3 linked regions of the Halobaculum roseum genome follow. Each later gene encodes a partner of the first gene's protein in a complex. Links are inferred from orthologs where the notes say so. Each region holds a gene or a part of one and is shown on either strand. Other genes may lie near its edges.

The links.
Region 2: K6T36_RS12490 (region 1) and K6T36_RS01295 share a complex: the UniProt entries of both Methanocaldococcus jannaschii proteins name them as parts of the RNA polymerase complex. The link is inferred for Halobaculum roseum from one-to-one orthologs.
Region 3: K6T36_RS12490 (region 1) and K6T36_RS00735 share a complex: the UniProt entries of both Methanocaldococcus jannaschii proteins name them as parts of the RNA polymerase complex. The link is inferred for Halobaculum roseum from one-to-one orthologs.

What each region holds. Positions count from the first base shown.
Region 1 is NZ_CP082286.1:2,459,465-2,466,938, forward strand. What follows is about bases 213-3,128. They hold K6T36_RS12490 (DNA-directed RNA polymerase subunit B''), read right to left. Parts: upstream 2,496-3,128; coding sequence 930-2,495; downstream 213-929. Other genes in these bases: rpoB (DNA-directed RNA polymerase subunit B), read right to left, coding at 213-926; K6T36_RS12495 (DNA-directed RNA polymerase subunit H), read right to left, coding at 2,492-2,722. Also shown: more of rpoB, read right to left, coding at 1-212; K6T36_RS12505 (group I intron-associated PD-(D/E)XK endonuclease), read left to right, coding at 3,381-3,812; K6T36_RS12510 (GAF domain-containing protein), read left to right, coding at 3,895-4,851; K6T36_RS12515 (hypothetical protein), read right to left, coding at 4,895-5,059; K6T36_RS12520 (ATP-binding protein), read right to left, coding at 5,082-6,212; K6T36_RS12525 (Ig-like domain-containing protein), read left to right, coding at 6,336-6,809; K6T36_RS12530 (hypothetical protein), read left to right, coding at 6,925-7,474. UniProt on the Methanocaldococcus jannaschii protein: DNA-dependent RNA polymerase (RNAP) catalyzes the transcription of DNA into RNA using the four ribonucleoside triphosphates as substrates. The Rpo2 subunit (Rpo2N and Rpo2C in this organism) is implicated in DNA promoter recognition and in nucleotide binding.
Region 2 is NZ_CP082286.1:240,031-247,550, forward strand. Bases 3,252-6,213 are described here. They hold K6T36_RS01295 (RNA polymerase Rpb4 family protein), read right to left. Parts: upstream 4,930-6,213; coding sequence 4,573-4,929; downstream 3,252-4,572. Other genes in these bases: K6T36_RS01285 (16S ribosomal RNA methyltransferase A), read right to left, coding at 3,252-3,632; K6T36_RS01290 (DUF655 domain-containing protein), read right to left, coding at 3,788-4,471; K6T36_RS01300 (50S ribosomal protein L21e), read right to left, coding at 4,935-5,228; moaA (GTP 3',8-cyclase MoaA), read right to left, coding at 5,355-6,213. In the rest of the region: K6T36_RS01270 (5-methyltetrahydropteroyltriglutamate--homocysteine methyltransferase), read right to left, coding at 1-813; K6T36_RS01275 (HemK2/MTQ2 family protein methyltransferase), read right to left, coding at 873-1,517; K6T36_RS01280 (mechanosensitive ion channel family protein), read right to left, coding at 1,510-2,775; more of K6T36_RS01285, read right to left, coding at 2,772-3,251; more of moaA, read right to left, coding at 6,214-6,365; K6T36_RS01310 (Mrp/NBP35 family ATP-binding protein), read left to right, coding at 6,536-7,520. UniProt on the Methanocaldococcus jannaschii protein: DNA-dependent RNA polymerase (RNAP) catalyzes the transcription of DNA into RNA using the four ribonucleoside triphosphates as substrates. This subunit is less well bound than the others.
Region 3 is NZ_CP082286.1:147,310-154,864, reverse strand. The notes cover bases 4,531-7,527. They hold K6T36_RS00735 (DNA-directed RNA polymerase subunit L), read left to right. Parts: upstream 4,531-5,873; coding sequence 5,874-6,182; downstream 6,183-7,527. Other genes in these bases: K6T36_RS00725 (hypothetical protein), read right to left, coding at 7,268-7,527; hisF (imidazole glycerol phosphate synthase subunit HisF), read right to left, coding at 6,315-7,145; K6T36_RS00740 (MBL fold metallo-hydrolase), read left to right, coding at 4,733-5,755. Outside these bases: K6T36_RS00770 (type II/IV secretion system ATPase subunit), read right to left, coding at 1-486; K6T36_RS00765 (DUF7549 family protein), read right to left, coding at 617-1,150; K6T36_RS00760 (DUF5793 family protein), read left to right, coding at 1,280-1,753; K6T36_RS00755 (GNAT family N-acetyltransferase), read right to left, coding at 1,777-2,313; K6T36_RS00750 (uracil-DNA glycosylase family protein), read left to right, coding at 2,427-3,164; K6T36_RS00745 (sensor histidine kinase), read right to left, coding at 3,238-4,518; more of K6T36_RS00725, read right to left, coding at 7,528-7,555. UniProt on the Methanocaldococcus jannaschii protein: DNA-dependent RNA polymerase (RNAP) catalyzes the transcription of DNA into RNA using the four ribonucleoside triphosphates as substrates.

The sequences.
Region 1 (7,474 bases):
TCGAGGAACCGCGGCGGGCTCGTCTTCCCGAGCAGGACGGAGTTCTCGTCGACCTTCGTCTCGGGGTTGACGAGGCCGTCCTCGTCGAGGTGGGTGTACGCGTCCTCGCCGCGGGCGCCGCGCACGTCCTGGGAGGGGACCTCGAAGCGGTCCTCCTGACCGCCGGGGTAACGGCGCTCCTCGCCCTCGTAGGTGCGGAAGAAGTGCGACCGCTGCATCGCGCGGTCGACGCTCCCCTTGTTCATGACGAGCGCGTCCTCGATGTTGAACCCTTCATAACTCATGACCGCGACGACGAAGTTCTGCGCCGCGGGGCGCTCGTCGAACCCGATCTGTTCGGTGGTCTGCGTCTTGACCATCGACAGTTGCGGGTAGTGCAGGAGGTGCTGGCGGGTGTCCGGCCGGATGCGATAGTTGGCCGAGGGCAGCCCGAGCGACTGCTTCATCATCCCCGCGCCCATGGTAATGCGCGGAGAGGCGTTGTGCTCGGGGTAGGGGATCATCCCCGCGCCGATGCCGAAGATGAGCTGCGGGTCGATCTCCAGGTGCGTCGTCCGCGAGTTGACGTCCTCCTCGTCGGTGGCGACGTAGATGTCCTCCTCCTCCTCGGCGTCGATGAACTCGACGATCCCGTGGTCGACGAGGTCCTCGAACTCGATCTCGTCGTTCTCCAGCGCCTCGATCGTCTCGTCGTCGAGGAGCGGCTCCCCGTTCTCCACGACGATGAGCGGGCGCCGGGCGCGCCCGGCGTCGGCGTTGACGATGACCTCGTTCGTCCGGTCCTTCACCGAGACGTTCACCATGTCGGAGACGTCGCCGCGGCGGCGCGCCTCCCGGATCTGTGACGCGAGCTGGTTGGGGTCCGGGTGGGTCCCCACCAGGCTCCCGTTGACGTAGACTTTCGCTTCTCGTTGTTGGCTTGCCATGTGTTAGTCGTCCGCGGATGCGCGGTCAACGCCCTCGATGCCGGGGATGCCCTCGACACCCATGGACGCGAGTTCTCGCTTCAGTCCCTGTTCGTCCTCGATGTTCTGGGAGAGCTCCATCGCCTGCGCGAAGTTCTTCACCAGCCCGCAGTTCGGGCCCTCCGGGGTCTCGGAGGGGCAGATGCGACCCCACTGGGTCGCGTGCAGGTCGCGCGCCTCGAAGTGCGGCTGCGACCGCGAGAGCGGCGAGCGGAGGCGACGCAGGTGCGAGAGCACGCCCATGTAGTCGGTCCGGTCGACGAGCTGGGAGACGCCCGAGCGGCCGCCAACCCAGTTCCCCGTCGCGATGGGGTGCTCGAGGCGCTCGGTCAGCACGTCCGAGCGAACCACCGTGTTGACGGTGAGCTGCCGGTTGCGCATATTGGCGCGCTCGAGCTGGTACTTCACGTCGCGCGCCAGCTTGTTGAGCGCCGTCCGGAACAGGTCCGTCATCAGGTCGCCGGAGACCTTGAGGCGCTTGTTGGCGTAGTGGTCCTTGTCGTCGGACTCGCGGCGGTCGAGCGCGAGCTCGAAGCACGCCTCGGCCATCCGGCAGAGGTAGTACGCCTTGTTGATGCGGACGTCCTCCTCGTCGACGCCCTCCTCGTGGAGGTGCGGCAGGAGGTAGCGGTCGATGACGTAGTTCGCCCGCTTGAGCTGGTAGTTCTTCCCTTGGCCGGAGGCGACGCGCTCGCCGAGGGTCTCGATGGCCTCCTCCTCGGTCTGCACGTCGGCCTCCTCCAGGTTCTCCAGCATGAACTTCACAATCTCCGGGTCGTCGGAGACGCGGTGGACGATCTCCTCGTCGGACTCCAGCCCGAGCGCTCGGACCAGGGTCACGAAGTTGACCGAGCCGGACACCGAGGGGAAGCTCACTTCGAGCAGCCCCTCGCGGTTGCGCTCACAGAGGACGAGCGCGCGGTAGCCGCGCCGTTGGGAGAACGTCTTTGCGACCTGGATCTCGTCGCCGTACTTCGAGTCGTACTCCGCGAGGATCTTGTTGGGCGCGAGGTCCTCGCTGGTCATGAGCACGCGCTCGGAGCCGTTGACGATGAAGTAGCCGCCGGGGTCGACGGGGTCCTCGCCGATCTCGATGAGCTCCTCGTCGGAGAAGCCGGAGATGTTGCACTTGTTCGAGCCGACCATGATCGGCATGCGGCCGACCTTCGTCTCGGTCTGGTCGACGACCGTCTCGGGTTCCTCCTCGCCGCCGCGGATGATCTTCATCTCCATGAAGACCGGCGCGGCGTAGGTGATGTTCCGGAGGCGCGCCTCCTGCGGGTACAGCAGCTCCTCGGAGCCGTCGGCCTCGCGGACGCGGGGGGTCGTCATCCGCACGTCGCCGAGTTCGACGTAGACGGGCTCTTGCCCCTCCTTGTCGCCGATGTCCGTCTCGATCGTCTCCTTCTCGTCGACCACGCGCTGCATGCCGCGGTCGAGGAAGTTGTTGAACGAGCGGAAGTGGTGCTCCGCGAGCCGCTCCTGGGAGAAGTACTCCCGCGAGACGGAGCGGCGTGCCTCTCTGTTCATTCTACCACCAGGCGGTAGACGACCGCCGTGTCGGTGGTTCGCGAGTCCCGTTCGACGCGGACCACGTCGCCCGCCTCGGCCTCGTCGGGCATCGCGGGGTCGGTCCGCTTGATCTTGGGGAGATCGGTCCGTTTGACGTTGTACTCCTCGAGCACCTCCTCGAGTTCGCCTTCCTCCTCGAGGAGCGTGTGATCGGGTACGAGTTCGTGTTCGCTTACGTTTACCATGGCTTGGTGAGATTCGTGGTCGCGCGCGGCCGTGTTTGCTGGGGAGAAGTCTTCACGAGATACTACGGCGGTCTATACGACCCGGCCACATAACGCTTGTCAAACGAGTTGGGGACCGGTCGCTGGTCACCACACCGCTTGCACGAATCATCGATCCCGCTCCGTGGATATGAACGTTACGGCGCACGGTATCGCGGGACACGGCGCGATCGGATGAGAAGTCTTAATTATGTACCCGGGAAAGGAATGGATGCGCAGAGGCGAGGTGGAAACCCGCCGACGCGATGCATGCCCGGATGGTGTAGTGGCCCATCATACGACCCTGTCACGGTCGTGACGCGGGTTCAAATCCCGCTCCGGGCGCTTCTTCCGAACACTCCGTAAACGAGGAGCGTTGCGAGCGGCCTTGCCGCGAGCAGCGACGAGTGAACCGTGGTTCGGAAAACGCCGTATAGCGGGATTTGAATCAGGGAGTGAAGCGACCGTAGTGAGCGGAACGACCGGAGTTCAAATCCCTCCCCGGTTGTCTTCCACGGGTATCTGCGTTCAAGCAGCCTTCGGAGGCCTCGCCGCAGGAAGCCGGGCGCGGTTCTGCTCGGCGGTCTGGCTCTGAACGCTCCACTTCGAAGTTCAAATACGATAGCGAAGCAACCATGGTATGACTTCGACTGACAACCCGAAGAATTCGAAGGACATCGGCGACGTGACGGAAGCGCGTGCCGTTTTCGAACTCACGAAGGCCGGACACACTATCGCCGTGCCGTTCGGCGACAACGACGGCTACGACCTGCTCGTCGAGGTCGACGACGGATTCCTTCGAATCCAGTGTAAGACCGCGTGGTCCATCGACTCTCGCGTGATTCGATTCAATACCCACTCCCAGACGACCACGGACGGTGAATACCGCGAACGGACCTACGACGGCGAAGTGGACGCGTTCTTTGTTAGATATCCGGCAACGGGTACGTGTTACTGGATCGACATCGACGAAGTGTCCGGACACAGCATGGATCTCCGTGAGGAAGCGAACATCGACCACCCTTCGATCAACTGGGCAGGGGAATTCGAGTTCGACGGATCCATCTCGTAGGAACAACCGGGACTTGACGCAATTTTGGTTCTAATTACTCGGCCAACAACCTCTTAGCCCACGGCCTCCCGCCGTGAGACAGATGACCGCGAACCGCCTGCTCCACGTCGACGCCGACCGCGACCGTCGGCGGGCGCTCGGCGACCGCGTGGACGCGGACGGCCGGTTCGCGGCGGAGCCGGAGCCGTGCGGCGAGGCGGCGCTCGACACCCTCGGGCACGAGGCGTACGACGCCATCGCCGTCGGACAGCCGCTTCCGAACGGGACCGCGGCGTTCGTCCGCCGCGTCCGCGGCGGCTATCCGGACCTCCCGATCGTCGCCTACGGCGACGGGGGATCCGCCGACGGGGAGACGCTCCGCGCGCTGTTTCGCGCCGGCATCACCGACCACATCGTGATCGACGACGCGACCGCCGACGGGGCCGGCGTCGCGTCCGCCGACGGGGTCGGCGCCGCGACCGCCGCGCTGATCGACCGGCTGGACGGCGCCGTCGAGGTGTTTCACGACCGCCAGCGCACGGACCGGGGCGCGGCCGCGCTCCGTCGGCTCGGCGAGGCGATCGCCGGCGCGCCGACGGACCTGGACGGCGCCGTCGAGGGGTTGCTCGCCGCGGTTCGCGCGACCTACGAGGTCGACTACGCCGGGCTGGCCCGGATCGCCGGCGACGACTTCCGGTTCGTCGCCGGCGACGGCACCGAGGAGCTGTGTGCCGCCTTCGACCGGACCATCCCGCTGGAGGAGACGTACTGCGCGACCACCGTCGGCGAGCGGCGTACCGTGGCGTCGGGCCCCGACGGGGAGGTCGCCGACCGCGGCCGCCCGCCGATCGGTCGCAGGCTGGGGATCGAGTGTTACCTCGGAACACCGGTATCCGTCGAGAACGAGCTGTTCGGGACGCTGTGCGTCGTCGACCGCTCCCGCAGGCAGGGGTTCGCGGGGTGGGAGCGGACCGGGATCGAACTCGCGGCCCGCTGGCTCGGCCGCGAGTTGTCCCACGACCGCGAGAAGACGCGGCTCCAGGCTCGAAATCGCGAGTAGCCGCGGGACCGCGGGCGGTTCGTTCTGCGGACGGATCGGGAACTCAGACGACGAACAACAGGAACGCGAGCAGGAACCCTGCGGACATCAGCAGCATCAACACGACGAACACGCCGAGCACCGGCTTCTCGACGGCGCCGGCGACGAGCTTCTCTCGGATCGACCCGCCGTCGGCGCTCACGACCGCATCACGTCCATGCCTACGCATGGCGAGCGTTGCGGATAACGCTTCACTCCTGGCGGCACCCGCCGTGCGAGCGGTCGCATCCATCGCGCGGCCGATCGCTCGCACGGGGACTGGCACCGCCGTCCGGCGTCCGACGCTCGCGCACGCGGACCGTGCTCGCGGTTTCGCTCGCGTCGTCGACGACGAGCGCCTCGCCCACTCCCGTCGGGAGCCGTTCGGCGAGGCTGTCGGCGACCGCGAGGGGTCTGGCCGCCGCGAGCGCGTCGATGTCCGCGCGGCTGTGGAGCCGGTGGGCAACCAACAGGTCCGCCTGCGACACCGCGACCGCCGGCAGCGCCGCGGGCCGCTGGGTCGCACACGCGAGCGAGACGCCCGGGGCGCGCCCCCGGGTGAGGATCGTCGCCAGCGCGTCGCCGGCGACGCCGTCGAAGAAGGCGTGCGCCTCGTCGACGAACAGCCACGGGAGCCGGTCCATCTCCTCACGGACGCGTGCCTCGTAGAGCCCGCGGGCGACCGCGGCACACACCGCGCCGGCGGCCGGTGCCGGGACCCCCGAGCAGTCGAGCACCGTCGGCTCGTCGGAAGCGAGCGCCCGGGGCGTCAGTCCGTCGGGGTCGAACGCGTCCCACTCGGCCGCGAGCGCGAGGTGCGCGTCCGCGGCCCGGCGGGTCGCCCGTTCGGCGTCCGCGTCGGCGACGTACTCGCGCGCCCCTGCCACCGAGGGCGTCGCTGCCTCGGCGACCGCGCGCCACACGAGCGAGCCGACCGCGCCCGCCGGGTCCAGGTCCAGCAGCGCCGGCCACGCCGCCGGCGGGACGGCGTCCGGTCGAACCCGCGGGCGTCGGTGGACCACGCCGCCGTCGGCCGCGAGGCCGTCGAGCACGCCCATCGGATCGACAACCACGGGCGCGAGCCCGTCGGCCGCGGCGACGCCCTCCGCGAGCACCGCGAGGGTGTGGGTCTTCCCCGCGCCGCGCTTGCCGACGACGAGCGCGGCGTGCGGCCGGTCGATGTCGACGCCGACTCGCGCGCCGACGCTGTCGTCTGGGGCGCGATACCGGCCCAGCGGCGCGACCGGCCCGCCGGTTCGTCGCTCGCCCGACCCGGACCCGTCGATATCTCCCGGTTTCTCCGGGAATCGGATTCCTTCGCCCTCGTTGCCGATCACGTGCACGGCGGGGATGCCCCCGTCATCGGAGATGAACCCTCGTGCGAGCGTTCAAATACGAAACCGGAACCACCGGGACGTGTGTCACCCGACAGCTCCCGCCCGTTTCGAGGTGTCGTCCGCGGACGGATCCGTTCGCTCGCGGCGACCCAGCGCCGCCGGTTCGCCGAACTCCGCCGCGACGACCGTGCCATCGAGGGACTCCCGGTCCGCCTCGTCATCGCGCTCGTCGTCGGCGTCGCGAGCCTCAGCGTGATGTTGAACATGGTCAGCGGGGTGGAGGGGCTGGCCGTCTCGGAGCTCGACGTGCGGCCGGCGCCGGAGGTCACGACGCCGGGCGAGCAGGAACTCGCGCTCACCGTTGTCGACCCGGACGGCCGGCCCGTCGCCGGAGCGACCGTCGTCGTCGCCGGCGACACGGCCCGCCTCGACGGCGTCGCGACCGGGCGAACCGGGGCGAACGGCACGGCGACGGTGACCGTCGCCCCGACGCTCGGACCGAACCGCGAACAGGGGACGCTCTCCGTCTCGATCAAGCCGCCGGCCGGCGGGCAGTACGTCGACAGGCGGGGCAACACCCGCGTGCTCGTCGTGGCGGAGTGAGCGCTGTGATCCCGAGTGGGCGCTGTGATCCCGAGTGAGCGCCGTGGATCCGCCGGGCGACGCGACGGCGGTCGCCGCCGCAAGGACTATCGCGTCGGATCGAGCACGGCCGCCCGTGCCCTCCATCACGACGCGCCTCTCCGCCGGCGTCGACGACGCGCTCACACACCTCCCGCTCGCGGTGGTTCCGCTCGTCATCGCGGTGCTGGACGCGGGCAAGATCCGGTCCGTGCTCGCGTTCGACGGCGTTCACGTCGGCATCCGGTTCACGCTCCCGGCGTCGGTGCTCTCGACCTGGAGCTTCGTCTCGGTTCCGAACGACGGAACCGTCTCCGCCGGCATCCCGCCGAGCGCGCTGGCGGAGCCGTCGGTTCTCGCGCTCGCGGTCGGCGGACTACTCGTCACGAGTGCGCTGGCGGCGGGCTACTTCGGGTCGCTGGCGAACGCGCTCGCCGGCGAGCCGTATCGGTTCGCCGAGAACGTCCGCCGGTACCTGCCGGCGTTCCTCGTGTTCACCGTCGCACCGGTCGTCGTGCTCTCGCCGCTGGTCCTCCTCGCGGGCGCGCCGTCCGCGATCGGAATCGCCGTCATCGCGCTCGCGCTGGCGGGGATTCTGGTCGCGACGTACCTCCTCTATGCGACGCCGTACCTCCTCGTCCTTCGGG
Region 2 (7,520 bases), 2.2 Mb from region 1 along the record:
CCCGTCGACGAGCCCGAGCGCGATGTCGTCAGCCGTGCCGAGTTCGTTGATGCACTCCAGGTTCACGTCGCGGTCGGCGGCGACGAAGTCGAAGCCGACGGCGTCGACATCGGCGTCCATGAGGTGGGCGTACGCCTTCTCCTCGAAGGCCTCCCAGTACGTCTGGACGACCACGTCGGCGTCGGTCGCGCCGGCGACGCGGTCGATCGTCTCGCTCGCGAGCTCGTTCAGGTCGTCGCCCGGCGCGTTCGTCACGTAGGAGGGTTCGAGCAGGAACAGCGTCTCGTGGGCGGGGAACGCCGCGACCTCGCCCGCGAGGAACTCGCCGACGGCGTCGAGGAACTCGGCCTCGTCCCCGTAGTGTTCGTCGCTCGCGAGGTCGGCGAGGGTGTACGGTCCCGGGAGGACGGCCTGGAGCGCGTCGCCGTCGCCCAGGAGGTCGGCGGCCGCCGAGAGTTCGTCGGCCACGTCGCCGGAGGCGGTCAGGTCGCCGACGACGCGCGGATCGCGGTAGAAGTTGTTGTTGTCGTAGTACCGCACGATCCCGCCCGTTTCCACGCTGTCGTGGACCGTGAGCGGGTGCGCGAGCATGTCGTCCCAGCGACCCTGGCCCTCGACGATCCGGTCGAGGCCGGCGTCGCGCTGGTCGGCGACGAACTCCGCGCGAACGTCGCCGTACGCGTCGGCGACGGCGGCGTCCTCGTCGCCGTCGATGAGGTCGTGTTTCTGGTGGCCCTTCAGGTCGGAGAGGTCGTCCTTCGCCCAGTCCGGGAGCGGATACAGCCCCGGGGTGGTGGCGACTACGTCGGTCATCGACAGTGGCTACGAAATGCCGACGCATAATACTTCTTGTTCGGATAAATGCTCAGTAGTTATCTCGCGTGCTCCCGGTGTCGCAACGCGAGGATCGAGAGCGTCTCGAAGGGGTACGACTCCTCCGCGACGGTCTCGGCGTCGAACCCGCGGTCGACGGCGTACTCGACCACGTCCGCGAAGCCCGTCAGCGACGAGACCAACAGCAGCGCGACGCCGTCGGGAGCCAGCGCGCGCGGCAGGTCGTCGAGGAACGGCTCGATGAGGTCGCGGCCGGACTCGCCGCCCGACAGCGCCACCTCCTGCCAGTCCTCCCACTCGTTGTCCGGGTCCGTCGGGAGGTACGGCGGATTGAACAGGACGGTGTCGAGCGCGCCGTCTCGAAACGCCGCGAGCAGATCAGCGCGGACCGCTTCGACGCCGCGGTCGCGGGCTCGCCGGCACGCGTGGGGGTTCACGTCGCTGCCGAGCACTCGGGTCGCGTCGCCCTCGCGTCGCACCCGATCGGCCACCCATCCCGACCCGGTTCCGACCTCCAGCGTCACGCCGCGGGCGTGCTCGACGGCCGCCTCCGCGAGCAACCCGGAGTCCTCCGCGGGCTCGTAGACGGGCGCGTCGAGCCCCCTTCGCTCGGCGAGCGCATCGCGGGTGTCCCCGGGATCGGCCGCCCCGGTGGTATCGGGCGAGTCGTCGTCCTCAGGCATCGTCGCCCCCGGACGACGCCTCGTCCGCTGCGGCGCCGTCGGTCTCGACGTCACCCGACGACGCCTCGTCCGCGGCATCGGGGGAAACGGCGCTGGTGGTGACCCCACGCCTGTCGGAGTCGGGGCGCCCGGACAGCTCGCGCTGCGGGAAGGGGATCTTGATGCCGGCGTCGTCGAACGCTCGCTTCACCGCGACCGTCACCCGCGTGCGGGCCTTCCACATCTTCCGGGCGCTGGGATTGCTGATGTAGAAGCGCAGGCGCATGCCGATCGCGGAGTCGTCGAACCCCGTGAGCACGGCGTGGGGCTCCGGCGGCGACAACACGAGGTTGTGGTCCCGCATCGCCTCCTCGGCGACCTCGATGGCCTCCTCGAGGTCCGTGTCGTAATCGAGGGCGACATCGACGTTCAGGCGGAGGCGACCCTTCCTGGAGCGGTTGACCACGTCGGTGTCGGTGACGAGGTCGTTGGGGATCATCACGTACTCGTCGTCGAACGTCCGGATCTGGGTGTTGACGATCGTGATGTCGGTGACGACGCCCTCCTGGTCGCCGATCACGACCCAGTCGCCCAGCTCGAACGGCCGGGAGAACAGGACGACGAACCCGGCGAGCACCGCCCCGAGGGTCTGGCGGGCGGCGAGCCCGAGGACGATGCCCGCGAACCCGGCGCCGACGAGGAGGCTCCCCGGATTGACCCCCCACACCGCGAACACGACGATAAGCGAGATCACGTACACCGAGACCTGCACCACGTGGTGGGCGATCTCGCTTTGGTGGTCCGACAGCGCGCTCTGCTCGCGTCCGATGTTTCGGATGGCCCGCTTGGTGACGCGGGTGATCAGGGTCGCGCCGGCGAGGATCCCGACGGTCAACACCGTCCGGGCGACGTTGCGGCCGGCGAACACCTCGCCCGGGAGCGCGGCGCCGACGAGCGACACCCCGCGCCACACGACGATGACGAACAGCCCCAACGACGCCACCGTCGTCGTGACCACCGCCGCCTGCGCCGACTCGACCAGCAGATCGCGGTCGTCGAGGCGCTCCTTGAGAGCGGGGCCCGCCCGGCGGACGGCCGTTATCACGGCCACCAGCAGCAGGATCGCGAACACCGTGGCCGCGATCTGCGCGCCGGTCGTCGGGACCGCCGACTGGATCCACGAGACGAGGTCGGTCGCGGTCGACGCCGCGGCGTCGCCGCCGGGGACGCTCGGCGTCGCCGTGCCGCCCACCGGCTGTGTCGTTCCGTTCTGTGTCACTGTCCCGGACCGATCTCGCTCGTCTCGTGTGCCGATTCGGCCAGCTCGGCGAACGCCGTCGGCGGGAGCTCGCCCGGCCGCTTCGAGAGGGTGTCCTCGTCGACGGCGTCGACGACCGCGTCGGCGTCCGCCAGCCCCGAGATGTGCGCCGTGTTCCGGATCGCGTTGCGGACAGTCTTGCGCCGCTGAGTGAACAGGGCCTTCACGAACCGCAGGAAGAACGCCTCGTCGTCGACCTCGTAGTCGGGCGCGCGCGGGACACAGCGGACGACCGCGCTCTCGACGCGCGGCTGCGGGTCGAACGCCTCCGGCGGGATCCGCTCGACGATCTCAACGTCCGCGTAGTGCTGTGCGGACACCGAGAGGCGGCCGTACTCGGACGTCCCCGGCTCGGCGACCATGCGGTCGGCGAACTCCGCCTGAAACATCAACACGAGCGGCCGCCCGAGCGGGAGCAGGCGGAACACGATCTCCGAGGAGACGCCGTACGGGAGATTCGAGACGGACGCGGTGAACTCGGGGAGCTCGACGTCGAGTGCGTCACCCTCGAGCACGTCGAGCCGGCCGGCGTCGACGGCCTCCGTGAACTCTTCGCGGAGGAACGCCGCGAGTTCGGGGTCGCGTTCGACGACCGTCACCCGGTCGGCGGCCGCGAGCAGGCGGTCCGTGAGCGCGCCCGTTCCGCCGCCGATCTCCAGGACGTGCGATCGGTCGGCGTCCCCGGGGAGGTACCCGGGAAGCCGGTCGAGCACGCGGTCGTCCACGAGGAAGTGCTGGTCGCGGTCGGGGTCCCCCCGGACCCCGGCGCGCCGCCGGAGGTCGTCCGGATCGCGGAACTCCGGGGTAGCGTCGGTCATTACCCCCCGTTGACCGTCGGCGGCGGTAAATCCGTCCATTCGGTTCGAGCGGCGGACCCGGCCCGCGGGAGGGAGTCGGCGGTCGGACGGGAACGGCGGTCGGACGAGAACGGCGGTCGGACGAGAACGGCGGTCGGAAGCGAACGCCGGTCAGATCACTTGTTCGCCGTCGGCGCGTCGACGCCGACGAAGATGCGGTACTTCAGGTCGTCGTCGCGCAGCTCCTCCATCACACGCTCGACGAGCTTCTCCTTCGGGCTGTGGAGCCCCGACACCCGCTCGCTCAGGTCCTCGAACGACTCGAAGGGGCCGCGCTTGCGCGCGTCGAGGACGTTGTTGCGCAGTTTCTTCCCGATCCCGGGGAGGAGGTTGAGCTGGTGGAGCCGCAACGAGATCGGCTCGGCGTCGTTGTAGAAGTCGACGAAGCGCCGTTCGTCGGCCTCGATGATATCCTCGACCACGTACTCCAGCTCCTGGCTCGCGCCGCGGTTGAGGTCGTCGTAGCCGACACGGCGCGCACGCTTGATGCCTGCTGCGGTTTCCGGCTCGATCTGCACTCGGTCGTCGATGCCGAACTCGGCGTCGTCGGTCAGCTCGAACTCGAACAGCCGGAAGTCGCGCTCGTCGAGCCCGTACGCCACCGCCGGGCGCCGGTGCTGGGGCCGGTCGTCGTCCGCGCGCCCGTGCGGGAGGTACTCGAGGACGTACGCGTAGACGGCGTCGTCCTCGATGCCCTCGGCGTCGTCCGCGCGGCCCTCGGGCTCGGCGGCACTCTCGTCGACAGCGTCCGTCGCGTCGGGTGGGTCGCTCGCCGTCTCGGGATCGCGCTCGTCGGTCATGCCCCGTGATAGGTTGCCGGAGGTGATAAAAGGTCGTCGCCGTCGTCGCGTTCCGACGACCAGAAGGGCCGCGAGGCGGCGTCGCCGAGTCGAGGGTCGCGTTACGCGTACTTCGCGACGACGTCGAGGATCGCGTCGAGCTCGTCGCCGTCGAGGGCGTACCGTTCCTGGGCGTACACCGCACGGACCTCCGTCCGGTCGCGCGGGAGCAGGTCGGCGATCTTGTACGCCTGCGGCTCGTCGACCTTCTCCAGTTCCAGCAGCTCCTCGACGAGTTCGAGCGACTCGTCGGCCTCGAGGAACGCGAACCGGTTGACGTGGTCGACCGCGCGCGCCAACTCGTAGCGCATCTCCCGGTCCTCGTCGGTCGCGCGGTCGGCCTCGACCGAGCTGAGCAGCTCCTTCGCCTCGGAGACGGTGAGGTACTCCTCGCTCAGCTTCTCCTTGAAGATCGTCATCGGGTCTACTCGGTCTGGGCCTTCAGGTGCGCGGGCTTGGCGAGGATCGTCTTCGTTTTGCCGCCGTCGACGATCTCGACCTTGAAGGCGGCGCCCTGCTTGCCGACGACGGTGCCGGTGTGGCCGTTGAAGCGGGCGTGGAAGCGCCCGTCGTTGACCGAGGGGTCCAGCTTCAGGTGGACCTTCTGTCCCTCGTCGAACTCGGCGATGGCGCGCTGGGGCGGCGAGGTGCCGCGGTCACGGGGGTCGTTCGAGAGCTTTCCGCGCGTGCTGTGAAGGGGTCCGTTCGAACTCGGCATAGTCGTGCGCACGTCTTCTCCTGTCGCGGGTATAAATGGTGCGTTCCGCGGGCCGGTTGAGTCGAGTTCACACGCGGTCGTCGCGGCCGCGCGGACCACACTGGGAGGCCGACGCGCGCGGATCGTTCACGCCCCGATGTACTCCTCGTTGATCTCCCACTCGCCCCGGTCGTTCTCGACGAGGTACTCGCCGTAGTAGGGGACACGGTCGGCGACCACCTCGCGGAACGCCTCGCGGACCTCGGGTTTCGTCATCTCGCCCATCGACTTGAGGTCGTCATTGCGGTTGAGACAGCCTTTGAGATACCCCTCGTGGGTGACGCGGACGCGGCCGCAGTTGGCGCAGAAGTCGTCGTTCTCGACGGGGTCGACGATCTCCACCATCCCGAGCCCCGCGGCGTCCGGCGATTCCGCGGACGCCGCGTCGGCGTCGCCCACGTAGTAGCGCTTGCGGTCGTGCATCTCGCGGTGCTCGACGCGGACGGCGATGTCCGACAGCCAGTCGTGCACGCGCTGGATGTCGATGTTCCACTCGGGCTTCCCGGTCAACTCGGGCATGTACTCGATGAGCTGGAGCTGGAGGCCGTCGTTCTCGGCGACGTGCTCGACCATCCCCTCGACGTAGCCGGCGGTGTGCTCGAACACGACCATGTTCAGCTTCACCGGGTCGAGGCCGGCGTCCACTGCACAGCGGACGCCCTCCAGCACCTGCTCGTAGGCCCCCGATTTGGTGATCTCCGCGAACGCCTCGGGGTCGAGCGCGTCCTGTGAGACGTTGACGCGGTCGAGGCCGGCGTCGACGAGGTCCTCCGCGCGGCCGGGCAGGAACGTCCCGTTGGTCGTCATCGAGGTCTCCATCGAGTCGGGCGTGCGCCGGATGATCTCCTCCAGGTCGTCCCGGAGCATCGGCTCCCCGCCGGTGAACTTCACCGCGTCGACGCCGAACTCGGCGGCGACCTCCAGGAAGCGGACCACGTCGTCGGTGGACATCTCGTCGTCCTGCGGGTCCATCGGCCCGCGCGTGTCCCCCAGCCCCTCGTTGTGACAGTAGACGCAGTCGAAGTTGCACCGGTCGGTCAGCGAGACGCGCACCCCGGTCACCTCCCGCCCGAAGTCGTCGACCAGCGGTGTCGGCATTATGTACCAACCTTCGTTCGAGCGTACTTGAACGTGTGGGACGATCGGGGGTGAATGTAACCTCGAAACGTTACATTCGACGTATCTAGGTAGATACAACGATCGCGCTGGGCCGGCGAGAGAGTGCCACGTGGGAAACCCTTATTCGGAGCGCTCGCCGACGGCAAGCCATGGACGAAGCCGCCGTACGCGAGCGACTCTCGGGCGTCGAGGACCCCGACCTCGGGGAGGACATCGTCTCGCTCGGCCTGGTGAACGCGGTACAGGTCGACGACGAGGACGGCGTGATCCGGGTGTCGCTGGCGCTGGGGGCGCCGTACGCGCCGAACGAGACGGCCATCGCCGAGGGCGTCCGCGACGCGCTCGCGGACGCCGACTACGCGCTGGACATCTCCGCGAACGTGGAGTCGGACCTCTCGGAGGGCGAGGAGGTGCTCCCGAACGTGAAGAACGTCATCGCCGTCGCCTCCGGCAAGGGCGGCGTCGGGAAGTCGACGGTCGCGGTGAACCTCGCGGCGGGGCTCTCACAACTGGGCGCGCGCGTCGGCTTGTTCGACGCGGACATCTACGGGCCGAACGTGCCGCGGATGGTCGACGCCGACGAGGCGCCACACGCGACCGACCAGGACACGATCATCCCGCCCCAGAAGTACGGGATGAAGCTGATGAGCATGGCGTTCCTCGTCGGGGAGGACGACCCGGTCATCTGGCGCGGCCCGATGGTCCACAAGCTGCTCACGCAGCTCGTCGAGGACGTGGAGTGGGGCGCGCTCGATTACCTCGTGCTCGACCTGCCGCCGGGGACCGGCGACACGCAGCTCACGATCCTCCAGACGCTGCCGCTCACGGGCGCGGTCATCGTCACGACGCCGGAGGACGTGGCCCTCGACGACGCGAACAAGGGGCTGCGGATGTTCGGCAAACACGACACGAACGTGCTCGGCATCGTCGAGAACATGTCCGGGTTCGTCTGCCCGGACTGCGGCTCCGAACACGAGGTGTTCGGGAAGGGCGGCGGCAAGCAGTTCGCCGCCGACAACGACCTCCCGTTCCTCGGGGGGATCCCGCTGGACCCGGAGGTCCGCGCGGGCGGCGACGGCGGCAAGCCGGTCGTGCTCGACGACCAGCCCGGCGAGGTCGGCGACGCGTTCAAGA
Region 3 (7,555 bases), 2.3 Mb from region 1 along the record:
GTCGACCTTCCCGTACCCGCGGAAGTCGCGACGGAGGTAGTACGACAGCGCGTGAAACGTCGACATCGACGCGTCGACGCCGTACTGTTCCAACAGCGCCGCAAGCTCGTCGCGAAGCGTCTCGTCGTCGGCCTCGTTCGGGTCGTCGCGGAACAACAGCGGGTCGCGGATGTCGTCGACGACGCGCTGGAGCAACTCGAGCTCGAAGTTGTCGAGTTCGGGCTCGACGACGTGGTAGACGTGGTTGTCGTCCTCGGTGTCGTAGGTGACGACGACGTACGCGTACGGGGCGTTCACCCAGTAGCGGTCGACCTCCTCGTGGTCGGGGGGCGGGTCGAACGACGCCAGCGGGCCGTCCTCGCCGGGGAGGAACGGCCGAACGTCGAGGTCGGCGCCCCTGAGCACCTCGATCGTCCGTTCGAGGCGCCGCCTGAGCGTCGACAGGGGGCTGTCCTCGGCCGTGGCGTCAGCGGCGTCCCCCGACATCGGTTACTGGTTGTCGTAGGGAAGTCCGGTACTTAACTTCACCACCGGCGGTCACAGATCTGATACCGTCGCGGTCCGCCCCGACGAACGGGACTCGTCGTCGCGGTTCCCGGTCCGACCGTCGCGTTCCTCAGCTCACTCGCTCCGCCCGCAGGAGCACGCCGCCGAGCACGAGCTGGAGCACGGCGCCAACCGGGATCGACACGCCGGGGATCCCGCCGCCGACGCCGAGGCCGAGACCGAAGAAGCGCTCCGGAAGCAACATCGAGGCGACGAGGAACAGCACGGCCGAGGCGACGAGCAGGCCGCCCAGCACGTCGACCGGGTCGACGGCCCACGACTCGGCGCGCTCCTCCTCGCGGTAGTAGTACACGGAGATCACGAACGCGACGAGGTACGCGACCGCGCCGACGAGCCAGAGCCCGTAGGCCACCTGCACGGAGGTGCCCGACTGGAGGAGGAACGCCGACACCGGCGAGGAGACGCTCGTCGCGCGGACGAACGGGAGGCCGAACGCGTAGCGGATCTGAAACAGCGGGAAGCGGACGAACAGCACCGACCCGCCGGCGACGGCGCCGTAGAACACGTTCCACGGGAGCAGCGCCGCGACCCACGTCGAGAGGACGGCCAGCTCCCCCGCGTACTCCGAACGGACCCAGACCATGTTCCCCGGAGTACTCTCCGTCGAAATAAATCGATTGGACCGTCGACCGCGCGGACGGGGGCCCGCGACCGTCGTACGTTCCCGGGGCGTTACGTACTTACACACCGATCCCGTACGACCGTTCACGGAATGAGGCGCGACTACTTCGAGTTGACTGTGGAGCACATCGACTGGGTCGAGACCGACGCTGATCCCGCCAAGCCCCACGTATATATCGACTTTCACGGCCAGGAGGACCTCCTCCGGGAGCGCCTCACCGGGACCGACGGCGAGCTGCTCGACGCCGGGGAGACCGACGTGGCGTTCCGGCTCCAGTCCGACCACGAACGTGACTCCGAGGCGACGGGCGTCGTCGGGGTGACGAACCGCCACACCGGCGATTTCGTTCTCGAACTCAACGAGTCCGCCGACGACGTGCTCCGGTTCATCCGCGCGGCCCGCGAGTACGGCCGCGCCAGCGACGGCGACGGCCGCTACCGCGTCGAGATCGACGTCGACGGCGACCCCCTCGTCACCTACGAGAAGGAGACGTTCCTCGTGTACGACGCCGAGGGGAACCTGCTTCGCCACGAGAGCCTGATCCCGTCCGGCGTCGAACTCTGATTCGGTGGGACCCCCCGAGGAGGTCACCGCGTTCGTCGCAGCGTGTAGTTCGTCTCCGGATACGCCTCGCCGCCGATCGTCGTCTCCGCCTCCCCCGTCCGTTCGAAGCCGAACGATCGGTAGAACTCGTTTCCGGGGTCGTTCTCCCTCAGCACCGTCGCGTGAATCCGGTCGACGCCGCGGTCGAACAGGTCGTCGCGGACCCGTTCCAGCAGCCGACGCCCCCGTCCCTCGCCACGGGCGTCCGGGTGGACGTACAGCCGGAGGACGTGACCGGCGCCGGCGTTCCCGTCGACGACGCCGTGGGCGAACCCGACGATTTCCTCGGCGTCGGCGGCGTCGGCGGCGTCGGCAGTGGTGTCCTCGCCGCGCTCGGCCACGTACAGCAGCTCGTCGTCGGCCTCGACCGCTCCCCGGACGCGGGCGGGATCGTACCACTCCTCGACCCCGGACTCGGCGCTCTCCCTGCTGAGGATCGACGGGTAGTCCGTCTCCCACGAGTCGCCGGCGATCCGCCGGACGGCGTCCGCGTCGCCGACGGTCGCGCGTCGAATTGTCATATGGTATCATACCGCTCGCGCGACGTATCCGTTTCGGCTGCCTGCCCGGGCAGCCCCGCGGCCGAGCGCGCGAACCGGAAGCGCCATGTGGCTCAGACGGCCAACGAGTGTCCGTGAAGAACGTCACCGACCGCGTCTCGAACCCCTTCGGGATGGACCCGGGCTGCGAGCGGTTCGTCCCCGGGTACGGCGACGCGAACGCCGACTTCCACGTCGTCGGCGACCATCCCGGCGTTCACGGCGGCCTCGACACGGGCGTCCCGTTCACCGGCTCGCCCGCCGGCGAGCGGTTCCTCGACGCGCTGGTCCGCGCCGGGCTGTTGGAGTCGGCGGGCGACGCCCCGGTCGTCGACTCGACGTACCTCTCGTATCTCCACATGTGCGAGGCGACCGGCGACCGGCTCGGCCCCGACGGCTCTCCGACGCCGGCGTCGTACGACGACATGGAGCGGTTCTTCGACGCCGAGCTTCGCGCCATCGCCGCCCACGTCCTGCTTCCGGTAGGCGAGCGCGCGACCCGACACGTGCTGGAGCAGTACACAGCACAGGCCCACAAGACCCCGATCCGGATGGACGACCTCCACGGCCGCGAGATCCGCGGCTCCGGCTGGCTCGTCCTCCCGGTCAAGGAGCCCGCCGAGTGGACGCCCGGCGCCGGCGAGGCCGCCGAGTCGACCCGGGCGGCCGGCGCGACCGACGGCGGCGACGCGACCGCTCCCGGCAACGCCACCGCCCCCGGCGACGCCGACCGGCTGGTCGAGTCGCTCGCGACGCTCCGGGCGACGGATTACCGGCGCGAATCGGACCTCGGGCGGTTCATCGCCGGCTCGGACCCGTACCTCGTTCGGTGAACGCCGCGCGGACCGGTCTCGCCGTTCGTCGGTCGTCGGGGCGACCGCGGAACGGTTTCGGGCTCCGGCTCGTCTACTCCGGCGGATCGGCGGCGGGGAACTCCACCGTGACCGCGGTGCCCGTCTCGTCGATGTCGAAGGAGACCCGTCCCCCCGATTCCTCGGTGACCCATACGACGAGCCACAGCCCCAGTCCCGACGAGTGGGTGACGGCCGTCTCGGCCTCGGTCTGGAACGTCCGAAGCTCCTGACTGGGGATCCCCGGACCGTCGTCGGCGACGGTCACGGCGACGTACTCGCCGGACTCCGTGACGGTCACCTCGATGGCCGGCCGCTCGCGGTGACTGTGTTCGATCGCGTTCTCGAGGAGGTTCACGAACACGGTGTCGATCAGTCCGGTCGCGGTGATCCACGCCGACTCGGGGGCGTCGACGGTTACCTGCGGGTCCGCGGACGGGTACTCCATGGCGAGCCCGTCGACCTGCGCGCGCACCAGCCCGGCCACGTCGAGTCGCGATCGGGCGGACACGTCCGCGTCCAGCGTCGCCTCGACGTGGCGAACGGTCTGGGCGCGGTCGAGCATCGTCTCCGCGGCGCCGGTGACCCGCTCGAGCGCGGTCGCCGCCTCGTCGTCGGGGGCGTCCTCGGGCGCGTCGCTCCCGGCTGCCTCCCGTCGGAGGCGGTCCTCGATCAGTTCGGTGTACCCCAGGACGACGTTCATCTCGTTCCGGAGGTCGTGGCGGAGAAGTCGGTTCAACACCCCAACCCGCCGGCGAAGCCGGTGTTCGTCGGTCACGTCGCGGAAGGTGAGCACCAGCCCCGCGAGTTCGGTGCGGTCGAACCGGGAGACGCGAAGCTCGTAGTGGCGTTTCCCCTCGTCGGTCATCCGAGTGAGACGCGGCGTCCCGGTGGCGTCCACGTCCGTGGCCGTGCCCGTGTCGGCCGCGACCTGCTCGTCCTCGTCTGCGACCTGCTCGTCCTCGTCTGCGACCGGTTCGTCGCCGTCCACGAACGGTTCGTCGCCGGCGGCGTCGACCGCCTCGCCGATCCGGGCGGCTATCTCCGGGTCGAGCGTCGCGATCGGCTCGCCGACGGCGAGTTCCGGATCGATCCCCATCGCGTCGGCCGCGGTTCCGTTACACTCGAGCACGACGCCGTCGTCATCGACGACGATCACACCCTCGGTCGCGCCGTCGACCGCTACCTCGCGTGCGACCGCCAGCGCGTCGGCCGACGGGTCCGCGTCCCCGCCGTCACCGTACCGAACGGCGGCTGCGGACGCCCACGCGCCGGCCGACGCCAGGGCCGCGGTGACGGCGTCGCGCACGCGACCGCGTACGTACCGCCAGATCATCGACACGCTCCCCGGCCGTCCCCGGCTCCGGCGTCCCGGTGCGACCGGGCGCGGCGATGACTGGCACGCTGTACGGTAAACACTCGCGAGTATGTACGGTGTGCCCGTCGGTGAAAAATGTGCGTGTCGACGCGAGATCGGCGGATCGTGGTCCTCGAGTCCGTCGCGATCCGAGTCGGAAGGGTTCTTGCCACGGGGGAGCCCATCCGTCGGCATGGAGCGGATCCGTCTCACCAACACCGTCTTCGAGGGGCTGAACAACGTGTACGTGCTCGACGGCCCCGCGGACGGCGGTGACCCGGACGAACTCGTCCTCGTCGACGCCGGCGTCGCCCTCCCCGAGGTTCGCGAGCAGTTGGCCGTCGGTCTCGCCGACCTCGGGTACGGGATCGCGGACGTCGACCGCGTCCTGCTCACGCACTGGCACGCCGACCACGCCGGCCTCGCGGGCGCGATCCAGTCGGAGTCGGGCGCGACGATCCACGCCCACGAGGCGGACGCGCCGCTCGTCGCCGGTGACGAGTACAGTCTGCTGGAGGAACGACGGCTCCAGCGCGAGAAGTTCCGCGAGTGGGGGATGCCGGAGGGACCACGCGCCGAGCTCGTCGACTTCCTCGAGGGTCACGCCGACCTCGGGGGCGAGCCGTGCGACGTGGAGCCGTTCGCCGACGGCGAGGAGTTCGCCGTGAACGGCCGCACCCTCGAAGCCGTCCACCTTCCCGGACACGCCGCCGGGCTCACGGCGTTTCACGACCCCGCGGCCGACGAGGCGTTCGTCGGGGACGCCATCCTCCCGAAGTACACCCCGAACGTCGGCGGCGCGGACGTCCGCGTCGAGGCCCCCCTCGCGAGCTACGTCGGGAGCCTGCTGGACCTGATAGACCTCGACCCCGGGACGGCGTGGCCGGGGCACCGCGACCGCATCGACGACCCCGCCGGGCGGGCGGCGACGATCCTCCGGCACCACGTCGAGCGCACCGGGAACGTCGTCGACGCGCTCGCCGACCTCGGTCCGTCGACGCCGTGGGAGGTGAGCGCCGCGCTGTTCGGCGACCTCCACGGGATCCACGTCCTCCACGGCCCGGGCGAGGCGTACGCCCACCTCGACCACCTCGCCGAGGCCGGCGTGGCCGAGCGGACCGGGACGCGCTACACCCTCGTCGACGCGGATCCGGACGTGTCGGCGCTGTTTCCCGACCCCGGGATCGACCGCGTTGTCGAGTGGGAGGGGGAGTGACCGGTCGGGTCGCGAACGCGGGACGCGACGATCCGAACAGACCAGACGGCGACGTGCCGGCGACGCGCGAATCCGCGGAACACAAGCTTGAAACGCGCCTGCGGCGAACGCTCCGGCAATGGAACTTCGCGTCATCGACAAGACGGACGAGGAACTCCGCATCGAGATCGCGGGCGAGGACCACACGTTCATGAACGTCCTCAAGGGGCAGCTCCTCAGGGCCGACGGCGTCGCCGCGGCGACGTACGACATGAACCCCGAGCAGTCCGGCGGTCAGACCGAGCCGATCCTCTCGATCAAGACCGAGGACGGGCTGGACCCCCTGGACGCCCTCGAACAGGCCGCCACGGGCGTCTCGGACAACCTCGAAACGCTGTACGACCGGATCGAGGCCGCGTTCGACGACGCCCCGGCCGCCGAGGCCTGAGCCGGGACCCGTCGCGGTCCGTCCCTTCGTTCTCTCTCGGTACTCGTTCCGTGCTCGTCGGGCAGCGTCTCGCCCGCCGGAACAGCCACGTCGAGTCAGTTCTCCGTCCGGACGAGCGGACGCTCGGTCGGCTCAGAGCCGGACGGGGACGCCGTGCTCGTCGAGGTAGCGCTTCACCTCGTCGATGCCGTACTCGTCGAAGTGGAAGATGCTCGCCGCGAGCCCAGCGTCGGCGCCGGCCTCGACGAACACCTCCTCCATGTCCTCGGGGCCGCCACAGCCGGAGGAGGCGATCACCGGCGTCGACACGGCGTCACACACCGCCTTCGTGAGCGGGATGTCGTAGCCGTCCTTCGTGCCGTCGGCGTCGATGGAGTTGACGAACAGCTCTCCCGCGCCGCGCTCCTCGGCCTCCTTCGCCCAGGTGACCACGTCCATCCCGGTTCCCTCCCGGCCGCCCTTGACGGTGCACTCGAACCAGCACTCCTCGGTCTCGCCGTCCTCACGTTCGATCTCGACGTAGTGGTCGCCCTCGTCGTCGAACCGCCGCCGGGCGTCGACGGAGATGACGATGCACTGGCTGCCGAACGCGTCGGCGCCCTCGGCGATCAACTCGGGGTTCTCGATGGCCCCGGAGTTGATGGACACCTTGTCCGCCCCCGCCCGCAGCGTCTCCTTGATGTCGGCCTTCGTTCGGATGCCGCCGCCGACGGTCAGCGGGATGAAACACTCGTCGGCGACCGCCGACACGGTATCGAGCATGGTCTCGCGCCCCTCCGCGCTCGCGGTGATGTCGAGGAAGACGAACTCGTCGGCGCCGACCTCGTTGTACTTCTTCGCCATCTCGACGGGATCGCCGGAGTACTCCAGGTTCTCGAAGTTGACGCCGGTGTAGACGGCGGCGTTCCCGTCGTCGTCGAGATCGACGTCGATACACGGGATGATCCGCTTCGTGAGGGTCATACGTTCGATAGCCCCGAACCGGGTTTCATCGTTTCGCCTGTCGGCGTGGGCGCCGCCACACCGCGCGCCGGCGACCGCGCCCCCTTCATCGTTCGTGATTCACCCGAACCCCGCTGTCCGGCTCACTGCTTCCAACCGGCGACGGTTCCGCCGCCGTACAGCCAATCGCGAATGCGGGTGACGACCGAGTGGAGGAGGACGAACAGCACGAACACGTACGCGAGACCGACCACCGCCTGCGCCATCGGCTCGACCCGCGCGGCGACCGTCGGAAGGACGTACCGGAAGTACAGGTACCCCCCGCCGACGACGCCGCCGAGGCTGATGGCTGCGACGCTGACGGCGTAGCATACGAACACGGACCACCAGATGGCCTCGGCGACGTACTCGTTTCGCTGTGCCGACCGCCG